3 regions of the Pseudomonas sp. HY7a-MNA-CIBAN-0227 genome follow, and region 3 is predicted to be linked to each of the others. Evidence: predicted binding sites of a transcription regulator. Region 3 holds the regulator's gene; each other region holds the start of a gene.
What was found. The regulator sigma-54, encoded in region 3, starts transcription at its own class of promoters, with help from an activator protein. The targets are predictions, from matches to a motif close to ANTGGCATNNANNTTGCTNT.
Positions count from the first base shown of each region.

Region 1: the regulator sigma-54 is predicted to act here: its motif matches at 2,563-2,582, upstream of glnA (glutamate--ammonia ligase).
Region 2: the regulator sigma-54 is predicted to act here: its motif matches at 4,610-4,629, upstream of AAEZ06_RS01775 (pilin).

Region 1 is NZ_JBEOPT010000004.1:204,532-211,492, reverse strand. Features, by position in the region: gene typA (translational GTPase TypA) at 1-753, opposite strand, end outside; gene thiI (tRNA uracil 4-sulfurtransferase ThiI) at 893-2,347, opposite strand; gene glnA (glutamate--ammonia ligase) at 2,681-4,087, shown strand; partial or broken gene AAEZ06_RS09040 (chorismate mutase) at 4,235-4,671, shown strand; gene glnL (nitrogen regulation protein NR(II)) at 4,923-6,008, shown strand; gene ntrC (nitrogen regulation protein NR(I)) at 6,005-6,961, shown strand, end outside.
Region 2 is NZ_JBEOPT010000001.1:387,906-394,866, forward strand. Features, by position in the region: gene AAEZ06_RS01750 (hypothetical protein) at 21-527, opposite strand; gene AAEZ06_RS01755 (hypothetical protein) at 566-1,219, opposite strand; gene AAEZ06_RS01760 (hypothetical protein) at 1,254-1,649, opposite strand; gene AAEZ06_RS01765 (helix-turn-helix domain-containing protein) at 1,834-2,118, shown strand; gene AAEZ06_RS01770 (O-antigen ligase family protein) at 2,644-4,062, opposite strand; gene AAEZ06_RS01775 (pilin) at 4,152-4,565, opposite strand; gene AAEZ06_RS01780 (type II secretion system F family protein) at 4,781-5,989, shown strand; gene AAEZ06_RS01785 (prepilin peptidase) at 5,992-6,864, shown strand; gene coaE (dephospho-CoA kinase) at 6,861-6,961, shown strand, end outside.
Region 3 is NZ_JBEOPT010000001.1:251,997-258,957, reverse strand. Features, by position in the region: gene rapZ (RNase adapter RapZ) at 1-318, opposite strand, end outside; gene ptsN (PTS IIA-like nitrogen regulatory protein PtsN) at 321-785, opposite strand; gene hpf (ribosome hibernation-promoting factor, HPF/YfiA family) at 798-1,106, opposite strand; gene AAEZ06_RS01205 (RNA polymerase factor sigma-54) at 1,182-2,675, opposite strand; gene lptB (LPS export ABC transporter ATP-binding protein) at 2,860-3,585, opposite strand; gene lptA (lipopolysaccharide transport periplasmic protein LptA) at 3,585-4,118, opposite strand; gene lptC (LPS export ABC transporter periplasmic protein LptC) at 4,105-4,677, opposite strand; gene AAEZ06_RS01185 (KdsC family phosphatase) at 4,686-5,210, opposite strand; gene AAEZ06_RS01180 (KpsF/GutQ family sugar-phosphate isomerase) at 5,211-6,185, opposite strand; gene AAEZ06_RS01175 (ATP-binding cassette domain-containing protein) at 6,474-6,961, shown strand, end outside.

The DNA of each region.
Region 1 (6,961 bases), on a different contig from region 3:
GATACGACCGTTACGGCGCTTGCCGTCCATGTCGATAGCCACAACTTGAGTGTTCGGCTTGACGCGACCACGAGCGATACGGCCAACGCCGATAACACCCAGGAAGCTGTTGTAGTCCAGTGCCGAGATTTGCATCTGGAACGGGCCGTCACGGTCAACTTGTGGAGCCGGGACGTGGTCAACAATGGCCTGATACAGCGGGGTCATGTCTTCAGCCATGTCGGTGTGTTCCAGACCGGCAATGCCGTTCAGGGCCGAGGCGTAGACAACTTTGAAGTCCAACTGTTCTTCGGTAGCACCAAGGTTGTCGAACAGGTCAAAAATCTGGTCCAGAACCCAGTCCGGACGTGCGCCTGGACGGTCAACCTTGTTGATCACCACGATTGGACGCAGGCCGGCTTCGAAAGCCTTCTTGGTCACGAAACGGGTTTGCGGCATAGGGCCGTCTTGAGCGTCAACCAGCAGCAGAACGGAGTCAACCATCGACATTACGCGTTCAACTTCGCCGCCGAAGTCGGCGTGGCCCGGGGTGTCCACGATGTTGATGTGGTAGCCGTTCCAGTTGATGGCGGTGTTTTTCGCCAAAATGGTAATACCGCGCTCTTTCTCCTGGTCGTTGGAGTCCATCACGCGCTCGTCGTTAAGCTCGTTGCGCTCCAGGGTGCCGGATTGACGCAAGAGTTTGTCTACCAGGGTGGTTTTACCATGGTCAACGTGAGCAATGATGGCGATGTTGCGTAGATTTTCGATCACTTGTGTATCTCGATCAGAGGATTCGGTGTGCTGACAGGTCGTGGCAGCGATTAACAGTAGAGTCAGGCCTTGCCGTTACAGCTTGACGGCAGAGTCGGGGGGCCGGTGACGCAGACCACAGGCGAACAGCCCCGGGCTCTTAGCTCGGTCGATAAACGCGCACATTGGCATGCCCCTCACTGAGCAAATGGTGGGCATGCAGGCGACTCATCACGCCTTTGTCGCAATACAACAGGTACTGACGGCTGTCATCCAGTTCCTTGAAACGTGCGTTCAATGCATAGAACGGCAACGTTTGTACGTCGATGCCAGCGATTTCCAGCGGCTCGTCCTCAGCAGCATCCGGGTGACGGATGTCGATGACGATGTGACCGGCTAGAGCCTCGCTGACTTCTTCGATCTGCAAATCCTGGCCCAACTCGTCGATTACGCGATCGATCGGCACCAGTTTAGCGTTCTCAAGCGCACGCTCGAGAATCGCCATATCAAACTGTTGTTCTTCGTACTCCACGCGGTTGCGCTTGGCGTGGGTCTTGGGGTTCACCGAAATGACCCCGCAGTATTCCGGCATGTGCTTGGCGAAATCCGCCGTGCCGATCTGGGTCGCCAGGTCGATGATGTCCTGCTTGTGACTGGCGATCAGCGGGCGCAACACCAGCTTTTCGGTCACAGAGTCTATCAACGACAGGTTTGGCAGGGTCTGGCTGGACACCTGGGAAATCACTTCACCGGTAACCAGTGCATCGATTTCCAGCCGATCCGCGATTCGGGACGCAGCACGCAACATCATACGCTTCAATACTACGCCCATATGACTGTTATCGACTTTCCCGAGAATTTCTCCCAGGACTTCCTCGAAAGGAACGCTGACAAACAGCACACGCTGGGAGCTGCCGTATTTTTTCCAGATGTAATGCGCGACTTCCATCACGCCCAGTTCATGTGCACGCCCGCCCAGGTTAAAGAAGCAGAAGTGGCTCATAAGCCCGCGCCGCATGATCTGGTAGGCCGCCACCGTGGAATCGAAACCGCCAGACATCAATACCAGGGTCTGTTCCAGGGCGCCCAGCGGGTAACCGCCGATGCTGTCGTGCTGGCTGTGAATCACAAACAACCGTTGGTCGCGAATTTCCATCCGCACTTCGATTTGCGGCTCTTTCAGGGAAATTCCGGCGGCGCCGCACTGACGACGCAGCTGGCTGCCAACGTATTTCTCGACATCCATGGAGCTGAAGGTGTGCTTGCCAGCACGCTTGCAACGCACGGAAAAAACCTTGCCCGCCAACACATCGCCGTAGTGCTGCTTGCACTTGGCCGTGATGTCGTCGAAGTCGCCCAGCGGGTACTCGTCGACCTGCAGGAAATGCGCGATGCCCGGCACACAGCTCAGGCGCTCGGTCATGTCCTTCAAGGCTTTTGGGTCTGTAATGCGGGTTTCCAGTTCGATATTGTCCCACACACCGCTCACCACCACCGCCGGGTCCAGATCGCGGAGCACGGCACGGATATTTTTGGCCAATTGACGGATGAAACGCATCCGTACCGGTCGGCTCTTGATGATGATCTCAGGGAAGACTTTAACGATTAATTTCATGAAAACAGTGCGCGCAGGCCCAGCCGAAAAAGGGGGGCGCGGATTATAGCGGAAATCGCTCAAGGTTTAACCAGTTAATATGCAGCCGGCTTTTAGCGCACCAAATAAGTGCATTTGTGATTTCATGCGCTACATTGCAGTGCGTTATTTCCCCCCGCTTTGGCCCTTTGCACCTTTATAGGGGCCTTTTTGAGGTAAAAAAACCATGGCGGGGCACTGGCATGCAATTTGCTCTCTTGTGAGGCAGGTTGCCTTGGCAGAGTATTCGCGCCGGCATCACCCACATTTAAGGGCTAACTCCACTACCCAGCCCGAAGCCACCCGGAGGACACTATGTCGAAGTCGGTTCAACTCATCAAAGATCATGACGTCAAATGGATTGATCTGCGCTTCACGGACACCAAAGGCACTCAGCACCACGTGACCATGCCGGCTCGCGACGCGCTGGATGACGCCTTCTTCGAAGAAGGCAAAATGTTCGACGGCTCCTCCATTGCTGGCTGGAAAGGCATTGAAGCTTCCGACATGATCCTGATGCCGGACGACAGCACCGCCGTACTCGACCCGTTCACCGAAGAGCCAACCCTGATCCTGGTTTGCGACGTGATCGAGCCTTCGACCATGCAAGGCTATGACCGTGACCCACGTGCGATCGCCAAGCGTGCCGAGGAATACCTGAAGTCGACCGGTATCGGTGACACCGTATTCGTAGGCCCGGAGCCAGAATTCTTCATTTTCGACCAAGTGAAGTTCAAGTCCGACATCTCGGGCTCGATGTTCAAGATCTACTCCGAACAAGGTTCGTGGATGTCCGACCAGGACGTGGAAGGCGGCAACAAAGGCCACCGTCCAGGCGTCAAAGGCGGCTACTTCCCGGTTCCGCCGTTCGACCACGACCACGAAATCCGTACCTCCATGTGCAACGCCATGGAAGAAATGGGCCTGGTCATCGAAGTTCACCACCACGAAGTGGCAACTGCCGGCCAGAACGAAATCGGTGTGAAGTTCAACACCCTGGTTGCCAAGGCTGACGAAGTTCAGACCCTGAAGTACTGCGTACACAACGTGGCTGATGCCTACGGCCGTACCGCTACCTTCATGCCTAAGCCGCTATACGGCGATAACGGTTCGGGTATGCACGTTCACCTGTCCATCGCCAAAGATGGCAAGAACACCTTCGCTGGCGAAGGTTATGCCGGCCTGTCTGACACTGCCCTGTACTTCATCGGCGGCATCATCAAGCACGGTAAGGCCCTGAACGGCTTCACCAACCCGTCGACCAACTCCTACAAGCGTCTGGTCCCAGGTTTCGAAGCTCCAGTAATGCTGGCCTACTCGGCTCGCAACCGTTCCGCTTCGATCCGTATTCCTTACGTGTCCAGCCCTCGCGCTCGCCGTATCGAAGCTCGCTTCCCGGATCCAGCAGCCAACCCATACCTGGCCTTCGCTGCCCTGGTAATGGCCGGCCTGGACGGTATCCAGAACAAGATCCACCCAGGCGACGCCGCCGACAAAAACTTGTACGACCTGCCGCCTGAAGAGGCCAAAGAGATCCCACAAGTGTGCGGCAGCCTGAAAGAAGCCCTGGAAGAGTTGGACAAGGGCCGTGCGTTCCTGACCAAAGGCGGCGTGTTCAGCGACGACTTTATCGATGCCTACATCGCCCTGAAAAGCGAAGAAGAAATCAAGGTCCGTACCTTCGTACACCCACTGGAATATGAGCTGTACTACAGCTGCTGATCCGGTAGCGCTGCTTAACGTGGCGTGACGAAAAAAGGCCTCCTTCGGGAGGTCTTTTTTTTGCCCGAAAACCCTGTGGGAGCAGGCTTGCCCACGAAAAACTCAAGGACGCCGCATTTCTTCAATATTTACGCGTTATCGTTAACGACCATCGCGCCACTGCTCGACAGCATCGCCGAACGTCTGGCGATTGCCGACCAGGTGGCCTTGAGCAAATGGGACAGCCACAAGCCCGTCGAGGACCGTCCACGGGAGCAGGCTACAAACTGGCGCCGGCGCAGGCCGAGCAATTTTTCTCGGCACAGATTGAGGCGAACAAACTGGTGCAGTACGCCCACTTGTCCGATTGGCAGTTGCAGGGCAACGCGCCCAACGCGCCGCGTCCGGACTTGGTCGGGCAGATTCGCCCGCAACTGGATCAACTGCAAAAGCGCCTGCTGCAACAACTGGCAGACTTCACCCCCCAGCGTAGCGATCCACAATGCCCACAGTGGCTGGCAAAGGCTGTTCATCAACCCCTTGATCCATTACGGCAACTGGCAATGATCCGCGCCACCGCGCAATTGTGTATCTACAAAGGATAAGTACCCGTAGACACCTCATGCAGCCCTCACAAAATCGCACTATATTGGTGCGATGCCCTGCACTCTTCCCACATGACCAGCCCATTTTGGTTCGAAACTTCCCGCCTAGGTTGGCAGAACGCTACAGTTTCGCGCCTTAAACCCTTATTTCAGGGCTTTAACGCTTCTTTTCGGAGCCTTGGTTTGGTTTTTGCATTTTCCTTGTATCAGCGCATGCCTCAAGCCTGCGCCTTGCTCCAAAAGAGGTCCTAATGACCATCAGCGACGCACTGCACCGTTTGCTACTCGACAACCTGACCACCGCGACCATCCTGCTCAACGACGAACTGCGTCTTGAGTACATGAACCCCGCGGCAGAGATGCTGCTGGCCATCAGCGGTCAGCGCAGCCATGGGCAGTTCATCAGCGAATTGTTCACTGAGTCGGCTGAGGCCCTGAGTTCCTTGCGTCAGGCCGTGGAGCAGGCGCACCCGTTCACCAAACGCGAAGCGATGCTCACCGCCCTCACCGGCCAGACCCTGACGGTCGACTACGCGGTTACACCCATCCTGAGCAACGGCACTACCTTGCTGCTGCTGGAAGTCCATCCTCGTGACCGCCTGCTGCGGATCACCAAGGAGGAGGCGCAACTGTCCAAGCAGGAAACCAGCAAAATGCTGGTGCGCGGCCTGGCCCATGAGATCAAAAACCCACTGGGCGGGATTCGCGGGGCCGCACAGTTGCTGGCCCGTGAGCTGCCGGACGAGAGCCTCAAGGACTACACCAACGTCATCATCGAAGAGGCTGACCGTCTGCGTAACCTGGTGGACCGCATGCTCGGCTCCAACAAGCTACCGTCGCTTGCGATGACCAACGTCCATGAAGTGCTGGAGCGCGTCTGCCATCTGGTAGAAGCTGAAAGCCAGGGCTGCATCACCTTGGTGCGCGACTATGACCCGAGTATTCCCGACGTCTTGATCGACCGCGAACAGATGATCCAGGCGGTGCTCAATATCGTGCGCAACGCCATGCAGGCCATCAGCAGCCAGAACGAGCTGCGCCTGGGCCGCATCAGCCTGCGCACCCGCGCCCTGCGCCAGTTCACCATCGGCCATGTGCGCCATCGCCTGGTGACCAAGGTCGAGATCATCGACAACGGTCCAGGCATTCCTGCCCAATTGCAGGAAACCATCTTCTTCCCCATGGTCAGCGGCCGCCCGGACGGTACCGGGCTGGGCCTGGCCATTACCCAGAACATCATCAGCCAGCACCAGGGCCTGATCGAATGTGAAAGCCATCCTGGCCACACCACGTTCTCGATCTTCCTGCCACTGGAACAAGGAGCCCCATCGACATGAGCCGTAGTGAAACTGTCTGGATCGTCGATGACGACCGCTCCATCCGCTGGGTCCTTGAGAAAGCCTTGCAACAGGAAGGCATGACCACCCAGAGCTTCGACAGCGCCGACGGGGTGATGAGCCGCCTGGTCCGCCAACAGCCCGACGTGATCATCTCCGACATCCGCATGCCCGGCGCCAGTGGCCTGGACTTGCTGGCGCGAATTCGCGAGCAGCACCCGCGCTTGCCGGTGATCATCATGACCGCGCATTCGGACCTGGACAGCGCTGTCGCCTCCTATCAGGGCGGCGCCTTTGAATACCTGCCCAAGCCGTTTGACGTCGACGAAGCCGTCGCGCTGGTCAAGCGCGCCAACCAGCACGCCCAGGAACAGCAAGGCCAAGAGGTTGTGCCAACCCTGACCCGCACCCCGGAAATCATCGGTGAAGCGCCGGCAATGCAGGAAGTGTTTCGCGCCATCGGGCGCTTGAGCCATTCCAACATCACCGTGCTGATCAACGGCGAGTCCGGTACCGGTAAAGAACTGGTGGCCCACGCCCTGCACCGGCACAGCCCACGGGCGGCTTCGCCGTTCATCGCCTTGAACATGGCGGCGATCCCGAAGGACTTGATGGAGTCCGAGCTGTTCGGCCATGAAAAAGGCGCGTTCACAGGTGCGGCCAACCTGCGTCGTGGCCGTTTTGAACAGGCGGATGGCGGCACGCTGTTTCTCGATGAAATCGGCGACATGCCGGCCGATACCCAGACCCGCTTGCTGCGAGTATTGGCGGACGGCGAGTTCTATCGGGTCGGCGGGCATACGCCGGTCAAGGTCGATGTGCGGATCATCGCCGCGACTCACCAAAACCTGGAAGCCCTGGTGCAGGCCGGGAAATTCCGTGAAGACTTGTTCCACCGCCTCAACGTGATCCGCATCCATATCCCACGGATGTCGGACCGCCGCGAAGACATC
Region 2 (6,961 bases), 140 kb from region 3:
AAAACTAGACTCGTTTACAGTCAACGTAGCTCGTCCGGATCTGCTTGAACGTTATATAACCGTAGCAGCTCATTAAGCGCTCCGACAATCCTAGGCTCACGTACTAGTTCCAGCGCCGTATACGACACTGCTACCGCCACCGTTAAAGAGTCTAAATGTAAGTCACGTGGATCAAAGGGCCATACTTGAATCCGCGTAATCGTCGGGTCTCGAAAATCGTAATCCGACACGATTATTAACTCGGATGAAATTTCATTCCAGCGATGCAACGATAATCCATAAGTCTTTTGCGGCATGTCGGCAAGCATAGTGAATCTGTCGAGGAAGCTATCGCCAACATAGATGTAGCCATCGCTACTAAAATCACGCACATAAAAGTCTGCCAATCTGGGGGACGAAACCAAGGCTTTCAATACTCGCATGGGAATACGCCCGTCGTTTAGTGCGTACTCTTCCTCAAAATGTCGTTTTATTCGCGAAATCAGATCGGGATGGTTAGCCATGATCAGCGTCGAAAAATCTACCATGTAAATCCGTCCTCTTAGATAAATGCGTTGTATTCGATTCAACCGACGAGATCAGCGAGAAGTAGATATTCTTCCTCAGTTATGAGGTCTTTGGGTGCCTTATTACCCAACAGAGGATTTTTGCGCGCCCACCATTCAGAAGCCGCCGCGACGTTGTCTTGAAAAAGGTCAACTGTCTTAATTATGACTTTTCTCTGGATTTCTCGTGTGGTACGACACTCATCAGTAGGGGCTGTAGCATCGCACCCCGAATTAAAGACATCCATAAGCACTTTTTGCTTACAGCGTCCCCAGGCACCATCAAGTGGACCTTCTAACACGATCCCCTCCGTACTTTCTACCAAATACCTGGGTTTTTCTTTGCGGCCACTATTAAAGCGTGTTATTCGCGTGACGATCCCTAGCTCACTATCGGGCTTAAGTGGAGACTTATTAATGCAAGCGGTGATCAACTGGATTTTCTCAATCCGTCGACCTTTATTTTTTCCACTCAATGTCCGGTCGAGCCCCGCAATACTGGAAGTCATGATCATCTGGGAGGTGGATTTAGCCAAAAAATGCTCGGCCGGTAAGTGCTCCCTTACATAAAACCAAGGCATACCTATCGGATGTGAGACACAATGCCAATTTCTCTTTCGGTCTTCGTAACGTTCTGCCCTGCTCATAGCGTCATCGTAATCAGTCTGGAACATAGGTATCTCTCATTGGTAGACGGGCCAACAGCATTCAATCAGGATTCGCGGCACGGCAACTTGGGCACAACACTCGAATATATCCCTTCTTTCCTCGCGCTAACTGCCCTCTGCTGCCGCACAGTTCACATACTCCGTAAGACATAGCTACAACTGCGGCGATCACACCCTGTGAATACTCGTCTGTTATGGAAAATGTGCATCTGAGGATCCCCATTTTTTGTTTTATCTGGCATGCCACGATCTGACCGACACCTGCCCGAGCAACATGAACTTGCAACTCTCGGCAAAGTGAATAGATCAAAAACCACCACCCGTCACCGCAGTCGATCCCCCACAAATAATCCTCTGGATCACTCTCAGTCACCCCGAAGATTTCTGGGAACCTTTTCAGCAGGTCTCGCTCCAGCTCTGGCTTCAAGTTATTCACCTATCACGTCATTTATATTGACACTTATATATTTTAGTTAAATTAAATCATCAAAATTTGGAAAGCTGAGTCCGCCAAAATCTATAAAGATCATGGAAATTCTCGACCGCTTGCACGCTATAGCGTGTAGTGCTTTAGCGTGCATTGTTGCCCTATCTCCCTTTTGTTGTCTAGAGGGAATTTTATGGATATCTCAGAAGCGCTCGCCGTAGCAATCAGACAAATTCGCTTGGCACGCAACATGACACAAGAGGATTTTGTGGGTATCAGTGGTCGAACATATATTTCCGAACTTGAAAGGGCTGTCAAAAATCCTTCGCTCGCAAAGATAGACAGCATTGCTGTGCGAATGGGCGTTCATCCGTTGACCTTGCTAGTAGCATGCTATGAGCTGAAAGACGGTGTCACGCCAGCTGAACTGCTGAAGACAGCGCTGACAGAGCTGACAGAGCTGCCAAACCTCGTTTAAAGCTGTCAGAACATCAAACACAGCTTCGGCGAGCGGGAGCGTGACGTTGCTGGCGCTTTCGCAATTCCAATTTCGCGCGAGATTCTTTGCACTCAACTGATTACGAATAGGTGAGCAGTACAAAGGCGAACGTGGAGGAAACGTGCGTTGAGTCGAGATAATGAAGTCAAAATTGCGCCTGAATCATCTTGAATGATGAATGGCTTATCACGCCCGCCAACTTACGGCTGCTGAGTCACACGGGATGAGCATCCGCAAAGGAAAAAGCCCAGCCAGAAAATTAGCTACTCACCTTAGAGCAAAATAATAAAGACTTGCTGATGGACATAGGAAAATCAGTCACGCATTTTTTCATTCTGAAAAATGCGGTAGAACAAGATAAGGAATTCCTAGAAAATCAATGATTTATATCATCGCATTTTTCTAGACCTCTTAAGTAACCTTCGCGTTACGAGTGCGCTGCTCTACCAACTGAGCTACACGGGCGGTAGGCTAAAGCTAGCACTGCCTTGGACGTCCGGCAACTCACTGCTTTGGGAGTGCAATAACCCCTTGGGCCCAGAAGCGTGGCTGCAGATGTACTTTGCTGGCGCCCACGTAATGCTGGTTACGCTCATTGATGTGAGGCACGTCTCTAATTGCGACGAACACCAGCAATGCAACAGACAGGACAATCAGCACCGTCCACATCCAGTACAGCAGCGGCATCGTGGCGCTTGGGCACGTTCGCCACGGGTGCAAGGCCATCAGCCAACCAACCACCAGCGCCAGCCACAGTTGCGAGTTTGGCATCACTATCACGCCGTCAACCATGGCTTGGGTCAATGCGCCGATCAACGCGGCAAATAGACACAGGCGCAGCAGGTCTACGGGTGCAATAACGCTGCGCTGCTGACGCAGCACATTCAAGGTCGGCCAGATCCCCCGCAAAGCCAACCCGGCCACGCACAAGGTCGACAGCACGCCCCACTCGCTGGCCCATTGCAGAATCGCCTGGTGCGGGTGAGCGGCAATGTCGTTGGCGATATCGGCAAAATGCATCGGCCCGAAGCCCAGCAACGGGCGCTCGCGGATCATGTCCCAAGCCTGCCACCAGATGGGGCCACGCCCGGAAAGAGAGGTGGTCAGGCGGTCGCCGGCGATATTGTCGATTTCAATCCCCAGATACCCCGTCAGTGCGACGAACAACAACCAGTACAGCAGCAATGCGCAACACAGGGCAGCCAATTGCCAAGCCAGCCAGCGACGCCCCCAAGGGCCCAAAAACGCCAGGACTATCCCGGCAGTTCCCAAACCGAGCCAGGTTCCGCGGGTGCCGCCACTGATCGCGATCAGCCACCAGACACACAACAAGGCGAACACACAACTTCGTACCGCACGACTGGTAGCCGAGGCCAGCAGAGGAAGTGCCAGCAACGGCAAGGTAAACGTCTGGAACTGGCCATAAAAGCGCTTGTTGGAAAATCCTGACAGCAGCAGGTCCGTGTTCAACACCGGTTCGCCGCTGGTAAAGGCGATAGCGCCAGCATATAGATACTGACTGCTTTTGATCAGGCACAGCAGCACCACGAAGAGGACCAATGCCCGATCAAGGGACTCGTCGCCATTGCGCCTAAGCGTGGCGAGAGCAGCAGCAATGGCGCCACAGGTGATTACCAGCGCCAGCTCAGTCAGCGCCCAGGACGGCTGATGGGCCAACAACGACGAGACCAGGCCAAGCCCAACAATCACCGCCAGACCGATAGCGGCGGGCCTGTCGACCAGTCGTTGCCTGCAAGCCAGCGAGGAAACCGACAGCCCATAAATCAACGCGCAAAAACCCACGACAATTTGTATCGTACGCTGCAAGTCATGGGTGCTGAACGAGGGATAGATACCCAGCGCCAGAAGACACAGCGCCACCACCAGGAAAACGCTTCCTCGTTGCTGCACGGATAACGTCATGGGCAACCTCTACGTCCTTGTGGATTGTGTGGGAGCAGGGCTCCCGCACTGGATCTATATTGCCGTGTAAATGCTGCCCGGCTTAATGGTCACGCACCGCCAGCCGTGCAACCTTTTGCAGCGTATTGATCATCGGACGTGGTGGAACATTTCCAGCCGGTAGTGGCACCGCGGGTCAAGGTGATGGTCTTGCCCAGGACTGGCGCGGGAGCATTGATAATTTCACAGGCCATCGAGCCGGCGCCCGTGGCGACGTCACCCGTTACGGTGATCGTGCAATTGGCCGTCGGGCTGGTGCCGCCGATCAATGCCAAGGTCGGAGCAGCCCCCTGGTTGAGGGTGTCCTCAAAGCCTGCTTTCAATGCGGAAATTTCCGCCAGGCCCGCCGTGAACTTGGCCTTGGCCTGGTGCTTGGTATAAATGGGCAGCCCGATAGTGGCCAAGATGCCGATGATCGCCACGACGATCAACAACTCGATCAAGGTAAAGCCTTTCTGACGCATCACACTCACTCTCCAGAATAAGACGGGGCTCACGCCCCCATAGCAAAGCACATCCTGTGCCCTGTCCTCAGCAACCGCGCCAGTGTACTCACCCGCGTCCGGCCAATCGCGCACAAGACGCACAATCTGACATTTTTTCAGTTACCGCCTTCCTGCCGGACACACACTGGTGACTAAGCTGTAGATCTTCACCTGTCCGAGTGAGGTAGTGCGAAATGAATGATGTATCCGTGATCTACGCTTGGGAAGGCACCCACCAGAACGGCCGCAAGGTGTCCGGCGAAACCAGTGGCCACAATCGCGCCCTGATCAAGGCGCAGCTGCGCCGGCAAGGAATCCGCCCCGGTAGGGTATGGAAAAGGTCCCGCATTCTTGCGAACATCCGACACCCCATCAGCCCCGCCGACATCGCCCTGTTCACCCGCCAACTGGCGACTCTGTTGAAAGCAGGCATTCCAATGTTGCAGGCCTTCGACATCATCTGCGAAGGCTTCGACAATCGGCATATGCGCTCGCTGGTGCATGGACTGAAGCAAGAGATCGCCGCTGGCAGCAGCCTGGCCGTCGCCCTTTTTAAAAAACCGCAGTATTTCGACGAGCTGTACTGCAACCTGATCGCAGCAGGTGAACAGGCTGGCGCCCTGGAAACCCTTCTGGAGCGCGTGGCAATCCATCTGGAAAAAAGCCAACAACTCAAGGCCAGGATCAAGAAGGCAATGACCTACCCGCTGGCAGTGCTGGTTGTCGCCACTGTCGTCAGCGCCATCCTGTTGATCCATGTCGTGCCGCAGTTCCAGGGGCTTTTTGCCGGGGTTGATGCACAGTTGCCGGCTTTTACCTTGATGGTCATTGCGATGTCCGAATTCATGCAACAAGCCTGGTGGATGCTCGTACTGGCCTTGGGTACCAGTGTTTTCGGCCTGCGCCACATCCATCGCCGATCACCCGGCTTTCGCCACTGGCTGGATGCCAGTTTGTTGAAAATCCCACTGACAGGCACACTGCTGAAAAAGTCGGCCGTCGCCCGCTATGCCCGTACGCTCTCCACCACTTTCGCGGCCGGGGTACCGCTGGCGCAGGCATTGGATTCGGTGGCAGGGACCGCCGGCAACGGACTATTCAGACAGGCAATCAATCGTATGCGCCAGGATGTATCAACAGGGATGCAGTTGAACCAGACCATGGCTTGCAGTGGCCTATTTGCGGGCATGGCTATTCAGATGACCGCCATCGGTGAGGAGTCGGGCACCCTGGACAGCATGCTGGAAAAAGTTGCCAACCATTACGAAGCGGACGTCGACAATATGGTGGACAGCCTCACCAGCCTCATGGAGCCGCTGATAATGGTAGTGCTCGGCGGCATTGTCGGGGCGCTGGTGGTGGCCATGTACCTGCCAATCTTCCAACTCGGCGCGGCGTTTTGAGCATGCCACTGAACGAAGTGCTGACCGATCAGCCATGGGTGTTCGTATGGATCGCGCTGGTGCTTGGCCTGATCATCGGAAGTTTCCTCAACGTGCTGGTGTGGCGCCTGCCAAAGATGCTGGAGCGGGAATGGCGGGGGCAGGCCCATGAAGTACTGGGCCTGCCCCCGGAGCCAAGCGGCCCAACCTACAACCTGCTGCACCCCAACTCCTGTTGCCCGCACTGCTCGCGGCCAATTCGCCCCTGGGAAAACATTCCACTGCTCAGTTACCTGCTGCTCAGAGGCCGCTGCGCGGGGTGCCATAACCCCATTAGTGCACGCTACCCCCTCGTCGAGTTGGCATGCGGGCTAATCTCGGCGTTCATTGCCTGGCATTACGGCTTCGGTTGGCAGGCCGGTGGGGTATTGCTGTTGAGCTGGGGCCTGATTGCGATGACCTTGATCGATGCTGATCATCAATTGTTGCCAGATGTGCTGGTATTGCCCCTGCTCTGGCTCGGGTTGATCGTCAATCAGTTTGGCCTGCTTGTGTCGCCGCCTGACGCGCTATGGGGCGCGGTTGCTGGCTACATGAGCCTGTGGTCGGTGTTCTGGCTGTTCAAACTGATCACCGGCAAGGACGGCATGGGCCATGGCGATTTCAAGCTGCTGGCCATGCTCGGCGCCTGGGGCGGCTGGCAAATCCTGCCGATGACGCTGTTGCTCGCCTCGTTGGTCGGGGCGATAACGGGCCTGATCCTGCTACGGCTACGTAACGCCCAGACGTCGACACCTATGCCTTTTGGTCCTTATCTGGCCATTGCCGGCTGGATTGCATTGCTCTGGGGTGGTCAAATAACCGACTTCTATTTGCAGTCTGTCGGTTTCAGATGACCACTCCTGTTGCAACACCCTGGATTCTTGGCCTCACTGGCGGCATCGGCAGTGGCAAAAGCGCGGCGGCCCAGCACTTTGTCGACCTTGGCGTGGA
Region 3 (6,961 bases):
ACGACGAGTTTCTGAAAAACGCTTGAGTAGGGTTTCTTCGTCTGCATCCAGGTACAACACGTCGCAATGAATGTGTTTGCCGCGCACCTCCTCAAGCAATTCCGGGAATCGCGTTAGGTGGCTGGGCAGGTTGCGGGCGTCGATGGATACAGCGACCAGCGGCTGTGCCAGTTCGGTGTGGATCAACGCGCGCTCAGCCAGTTCAGGCAGCAAACCGGCCGGCAGGTTGTCGATGCAATAGAAGCCATTGTCCTCAAGCACATTGAGGGCAGTACTTTTACCTGAGCCGGAGCGGCCGCTGACGATGATCAAACGCATGATTACTGCCCGTTCTGCTCTTCCAGGACGACCTGATACAACGCTTCATTACTGGAGGCGCTACGCAGTTTTTCGCGTACTTCTTTGCGGTCGAGCATGCTGGCGATCTGCCGGAGCAGTTCCAGGTGCGCATCGGTGGCCGCTTCCGGGACCAGCAGAACGAACAGCAGGTCTACCGGGGCACCGTCGATGGCGTCGAAATCGATAGGAGCGTCCAGGTGCAGCAAGGCGCTGACTGGAGACTCGCAACCTTTAAGGCGGCAATGGGGGATGGCGATGCCGTTACCAAAACCGGTCGAACCCAGTTTTTCACGGGCAATCAGCGCCTCAAAGACATCTTGCGTCTTCAGATTAGGCACTTCGCGGCCGATCAGATTGGCAATTTGTTCGAGGGCGCGCTTTTTACTGCCGCCCGGCACGTTCATGAGGGAACGGCCGGGGGTCAGGATATTTTCGAGTCGGATCATGGGTTGGGAGTGTTAACGACCGGTTGCGCCCTGGAGGAGGCTCTGGGTCTTTTCCTTATGCTTTTTGAGTTGGCGATCCAGCTTGTCAGTCAGCAGGTCAATGGCGGCATACATGTCTGAATGCTCGGCATTGGCGACGACTTCCCCGCCGGGGATATGCAGGGTGGCTTCGATTTTCTGCAGCAGCTTCTCGACGGTCATCGTGACTTGCACGTTGGTTATCTTGTCGAAATGCCGTTCCAATCGGTCGAGTTTTTCGCCGATGTAGGTGCGCAGGGGGTCGGTAACTTCCAGTTGGTGTCCACTGATGTTGACTTGCATACAGCTTCTCCTTCGTTGCCAGTGCATAAAGCGGCAGGCAGAAATGCCTGCCACTGGAACGCTGTGGCTAGCCCGTCACATCAAACGCTTACGCTCGCTGGAAGGCGCGATCCCAAGGGACTCGCGGTACTTGGCGACGGTTCGACGGGCTACCTGAATGCCTTGTGCCTCCAGTAAACCAGCGATCTTGCTGTCACTCAACGGCTTTTTCTGATTTTCCGCGGCAACCAGTTTTTTGATGATCGCGCGGATCGCCGTGGACGAGCATTCGCCGCCTTCGGAAGTACTTACATGACTGGAGAAAAAGTATTTCAGCTCATAAATACCCCGTGGGGTATGCATAAACTTCTGCGTGGTCACCCGGGAAATCGTCGATTCATGCATGCCTACTGCCTCGGCAATGTCATGCAGGACCAGCGGTTTCATCGCTTCATCGCCATATTCCAGGAAGCCGCGCTGGTGCTCGACGATCTGGGTGGCGACTTTCATCAGGGTTTCATTACGGCTTTGCAGGCTCTTGATGAACCAGCGGGCTTCCTGTAACTGGTTGCGCATGAAGGTGTTATCGGCGCTGGTGTCGGCCCGACGGACAAAACCTGCGTATTGCGGGTTGACCCGCAGGCGTGGCACCGATTCCTGGTTCAGCTCCACCAGCCAGCGCTCGTTGTCCTTGCGCACGATCACATCGGGAACGACGTATTCGGCTTCGCCGGACTCGATTTGCGAGCCAGGGCGAGGGTTGAGGCTTTGCACCAGCTCGATGATCTGGCGCAGGTCATCTTCCTTGAGCTTCATGCGCCGCATCAGCTGGCTGTAGTCGCGGCTGCCCAGCAGGTCTATGTAGTCGGTGACCAGGCGTTGTGCCTCGGTCAGCCACGGCGTCTTGGTGGGCAACTGACGCAGTTGCAGCAGCAGGCATTCGCTGAGGGTGCGGGCGCCGATACCGGCCGGTTCGAACTGCTGGATACGGTGCAGGACGGCTTCGATTTCGTCCAGTTCGATATCCAGTTCCGGGTCGAAGGCCTCAAGGATTTCCTCAAGTGTCTCGTCCAGGTAGCCCTGATTGTTGATGCAGTCGATCAGGGTCACGGCGATCAGTCGATCGGTGTCGGACATCGGCGCCAAGTTCAGTTGCCACAGCAAGTGGCTCTGCAGGCTCTCGCCGACGGAGGTGCGGGTGGTGAAGTCCCACTCGTCATCGTCATTGCTGGGCAGGCTGCTGGTGCTGGTCTGGTAGACGTCTTCCCAAGCGGTGTCCACCGGAAGTTCATTGGGAATGCGCTCATTCCACTCGCCTTCCTCAAGGTTATCCACCGTAGGGGCGGTTTCCTGGTAGGACGGCTCCTGGACATCGGCGTTGGGTTTTTGCTCGGTGTTGTCGGTCGGCAGGTCGGCATTATCGAAGTCGTCGCCTTCTTCCTGGCGTTCGAGCATCGGATTGGACTCCAGGGCCTCCTGGATTTCCTGTTGCAGGTCCAGGGTTGACAATTGGAGCAGGCGGATGGCCTGTTGCAGCTGCGGTGTCATCGTCAGCTGCTGGCCCATTCTCAGAACTAGCGATGGTTTCATGGCAGGGGCTTAACACCTTATTCGCCGGCGCAATGCGCCATCCACGACAGGGCGCGTGAGCGCCAAACATAAGCAAATTATATGCCTGATATCGGGGGCTTTGCCTAGAGCGCGGTAACAATAAAAATATTGAGATTTTTATTGACGCTCGCGCTCCTTGGCGAATGGCCAGGTATCACAGTACTTACAGGCGGAATTCGTGGCCCAGGTAAACTTCCTTGACCAGTTCGTTGGCCAGGATAGTTGCGGAGTCACCTTCGGCAATCAGTTGCCCGTCGTTGACGATATAGGCGGTTTCGCAGATATCGAGGGTTTCGCGCACGTTGTGGTCGGTGATCAATACACCGATCCCTTTGGCCTTGAGGTGGTGGATGATCTGCTTGATGTCGCCGACCGAGATCGGGTCGACACCGGCGAAGGGTTCGTCCAGCAGGATGAACTTCGGCGCAGTGGCCAGGGCGCGGGCGATTTCCACACGACGACGTTCGCCACCGGACAGGCTCATGCCAAGGTTGTCGCGAATGTGGTTGATGTGGAATTCCTGCAGCAGGCTTTCCAGCTCTTTCTTGCGTGCGGCGCGGTCGAGTTCCTTGCGGGTTTCGAGGATCGCCATGATGTTGTCGGCTACCGACAGTTTGCGGAAGATCGACGCCTCCTGGGGGAGATAGCCGATACCAGCCTGGGCACGGCCGTGCATGGGCTGGTGGCTGACGTCCAGGTCGTCGATCAGTACGCGACCCTGATCCGCCTGGACCAGCCCGACAATCATGTAGAAACAGGTGGTCTTGCCGGCACCGTTGGGGCCAAGCAGGCCGACGATCTGGCCGCTGTCGATCGATAGGCTGACATCGCGCACGACCTGACGGCCTTTATAGGCCTTGGCCAGATGCTGGGCTTTCAGGGTTGCCATTACTCGGCCTTCTTCTTCGGCTGGATAACCATGTCGATGCGTGGACGTGGCGTAGTGACCTTGCTGCCATTGGCGCGACCAGCTTGAGCGATCTGGGTCTTGGTGTCGTAGATGATTTTCTCGCCTTCGGTAGAGTTGCCGTCGCTGCTCAGAACCTTGGCGCGGTCGATCAATACGATGCGATTTTGTTGGGCGTGATATTGGATCGTCACGCCGTAGCCCTTGATGGGGGCCGGGTCCGTAGCTTTCTGTTGTTGCTCGAAATAGGCCAGGTTGCCCACCGAAGTCACTACGTCTATCTCACCAGCAGGGTTGCGGGTCAGCGTCACGGTGTTGCCGGTGATTTTCATCGAGCCTTGAGTGATGATCACATCACCCTTGTAGGTTGCGACACCTTGCTTGTCATCCAACTGAGCGTCGTCAGCCTGAATGTGGATTGGCTGTTCGCTATCGTTCGGCAGAGCCCAGGCGCTCACGCTTCCCAGTGCTGCGCCCAGACCGAGCAAAATAGGGAGGGTTTTAACGAGCCTCATACTGTCCTCTTACGTTCGATAGCAGGTGTATCCTGCTTTCTTTCAAATACGCTTTCATTCCCTTGCCAGTCGATACACCGCCAGCGCCGTCGATTCTAACGTCTTGCTCGGTCTGCGCATATTGCTTCTGAGGGAATACGGTCATGCGACTGCTGGTAATAATGGTCTCGCGGTCCTTGGCGTCGGTGCGAGCTACGCGCACCGAGTCGATCAGTTCGACTTCGGTACCGTCAGGATTGACTTCGCCGCGCTTGCTGGTGACGTGCCAGGGGAATTCGGTGCCGCGATACAGGTTCAGGTCCGGGTTGGTCAACAATGTGACCTCGGTGGCCTTCAGGTGTTCGACCTTGTCCGAGGTCATCTCGTACTGCACCTTGCCATCGGGCAGGAACTGCACGCTGTGGGCGTTGATGGCGTAATAGTCGATAGCGCCCTCGTCGACCTGCGCTGCAGGCTGGTCGAGGAAGCGCTCCGGGCTGATATTCCAGTAGCCGACCGCCAGGAACAGCGCGGTGATGGCTGCGAATACCAGGAGATTTCGAATCTTTTTGCTCAGCATAGATAGCTCTATAGGTAGGCGGCGTGGGCCGCTTCAAGGCTGCCCTGGGCGCGCAGGATCAACTCGCAGAACTCGCGTGCGGCGCCTTCGCCACCGCGGGCCTGGGTGACGCCATGGGCATGCTCGCGAACAAATGCTGCGGCATTGGCCACCGCCATGCCCAGGCCGACCCGACGAATCACCGGCAGGTCAGGCAAGTCGTCGCCCAAGTAGGCAACCTGCTCATAGCTTAGGTTGAGTTGGCCAAGAAGTTCGTCCAAGACCACCAGTTTATCCTCACGGCCTTGATAGAGGTGAGGAATACCCAGGTTTTGTGCGCGGCGTTCCACAACGGGCGTCTTGCGACCACTAATAATGGCTGTTTGCACGCCTGCTGCCATCAGCATCTTGATGCCCTGGCCGTCGAGGGTGTTGAACGTCTTGAATTCGCTGCCGTCTTCGAGGAAATAAAGGCGGCCATCGGTCAGCACGCCGTCGACGTCGAAAATTGCCAGCTTGATGGCTTTGCCCCGTTGCAAAAGGTCGGTGCTCATTTACATCACTCCTGCGCGCAGCAAATCATGCATGTTCAAGGCGCCAACCGGGTGATCGTCGCCATCGACCACCACCAGGGCGCCAATCTTGTGGTCTTCCATGATCTTCAGGGCTTCGGCTGCGAGCATTTCGGCGCGGGCGGTCTTGCCATGAGGAGTCATTACCTCGTCGATGGTCGCGGTGTGGATATCAATGGTGCGGTCCAGGGTGCGGCGCAGGTCGCCGTCGGTGAAAATCCCGGCCAGGCGTCCATCGACTTCCAGGATGACGGTCATGCCCAGGCCCTTGCGGGTCATTTCCATCAGCGCGTCCTTGAGCAAGGTACCGCGCGGCACATTTGGCAACTCGTCGCCGGCGTGCATGACGTTTTCCACTTTCAGCAGCAGGCGACGGCCCAGCGCACCACCTGGATGGGAAAATGCGAAGTCTTCGGCGGTAAAGCCGCGCGCTTCCAACAGTGCCACGGCCAGTGCATCACCCATGACCAGGGCGGCGGTGGTGGACGACGTCGGCGCCAGGTTCAGCGGGCAGGCTTCGTGGGTGACGTGTACGTTCAGGTTTACCTCGGCAGCCTTGGCCAGCGTCGAATCCGGGTTGCCGGTAACGCTGATCAGCTTGATACCCAGGCGCTTGATCAGCGGCAGCAAGGTGACGATTTCGTTGGTGGTGCCGGAATTGGACAGGGCCAGGATGATGTCGTCCCGGGTGATCATGCCCATGTCGCCATGGCTGGCTTCGGCCGGGTGCACGAAAAATGAGGTGGTCCCGGTACTCGCCAGGGTCGCGGCGATCTTGTTGCCGACGTGGCCTGACTTGCCCATGCCAACCACGACAACGCGGCCTTTGCTGGCCAGAATCATCTCGCAGGCGCGTACGAAATCTGCGTCGATATGGGTCAGCAAGCCTTCTACGGCTTCCAGTTCGAGACGGATGGTGCGTTGTGCGGATTGAATAAGGTCGCTGGATTGGCTCATGTCTGAAATCGTATAGCCTGACGAAAAGTCGGCGATTATAGCGGGAATGCGCAATTCCCTCACGCAAGTTCGTTAGGCTTTGTTCCGGCCGGGATGTGTGGCCGCTCTCAAATACGTTTTTTTAGCTGTCCTGTTTCTGAACAAGCTCTGTTCCGGCCTTGGGCGCTCTGTGTCAGCAGTGATATAGTTCGCCGCCAGTTCGGTCCGCACAGCCCATGTGTCTATCTGTCGCAAGCAGTTGTCCCAAACATGGCGTCTGAGTGAGAGGCTGCATTCCAAGGAGTTTAGATGAGTGCCGATAACGCTTACGCGGTCGAGCTGAAGGGCCTTTCCTTCAAGCGCGGTACGCGCAGCATCTTCAATAACGTAGATATTCGCATTCCCCGCGGCAAAGTCACGGGCATCATGGGGCCTTCCGGTTGCGGCAAGACCACCTTGCTGCGCCTGATGGGTATGCAATTACGACCCAGCGCAGGCGAGGTCTGGGTCAATGGCCAGAACCTGCCGACGTTGTCGCGCAGCGATCTGTTCGATGCCCGCAAGCACATGGGCGTGTTGTTTCAGAGCGGCGCGTTATTCACCGACCTGGATGTATTCGAAAACGTCGCGTTCCCGCTGCGGGTGCATACCCAGCTGTCCGATGAAATGATTCGTGACATTGTGTTGCTGAAACTGCAGGCCGTTGGGCTGCGCGGTGCTATCGACCTAATGCCCGACGAGCTCTCCGGCGGTATGAAGCGTCGGGTCGCCCTGGCTCGCGCCATTGCGCTGGACCC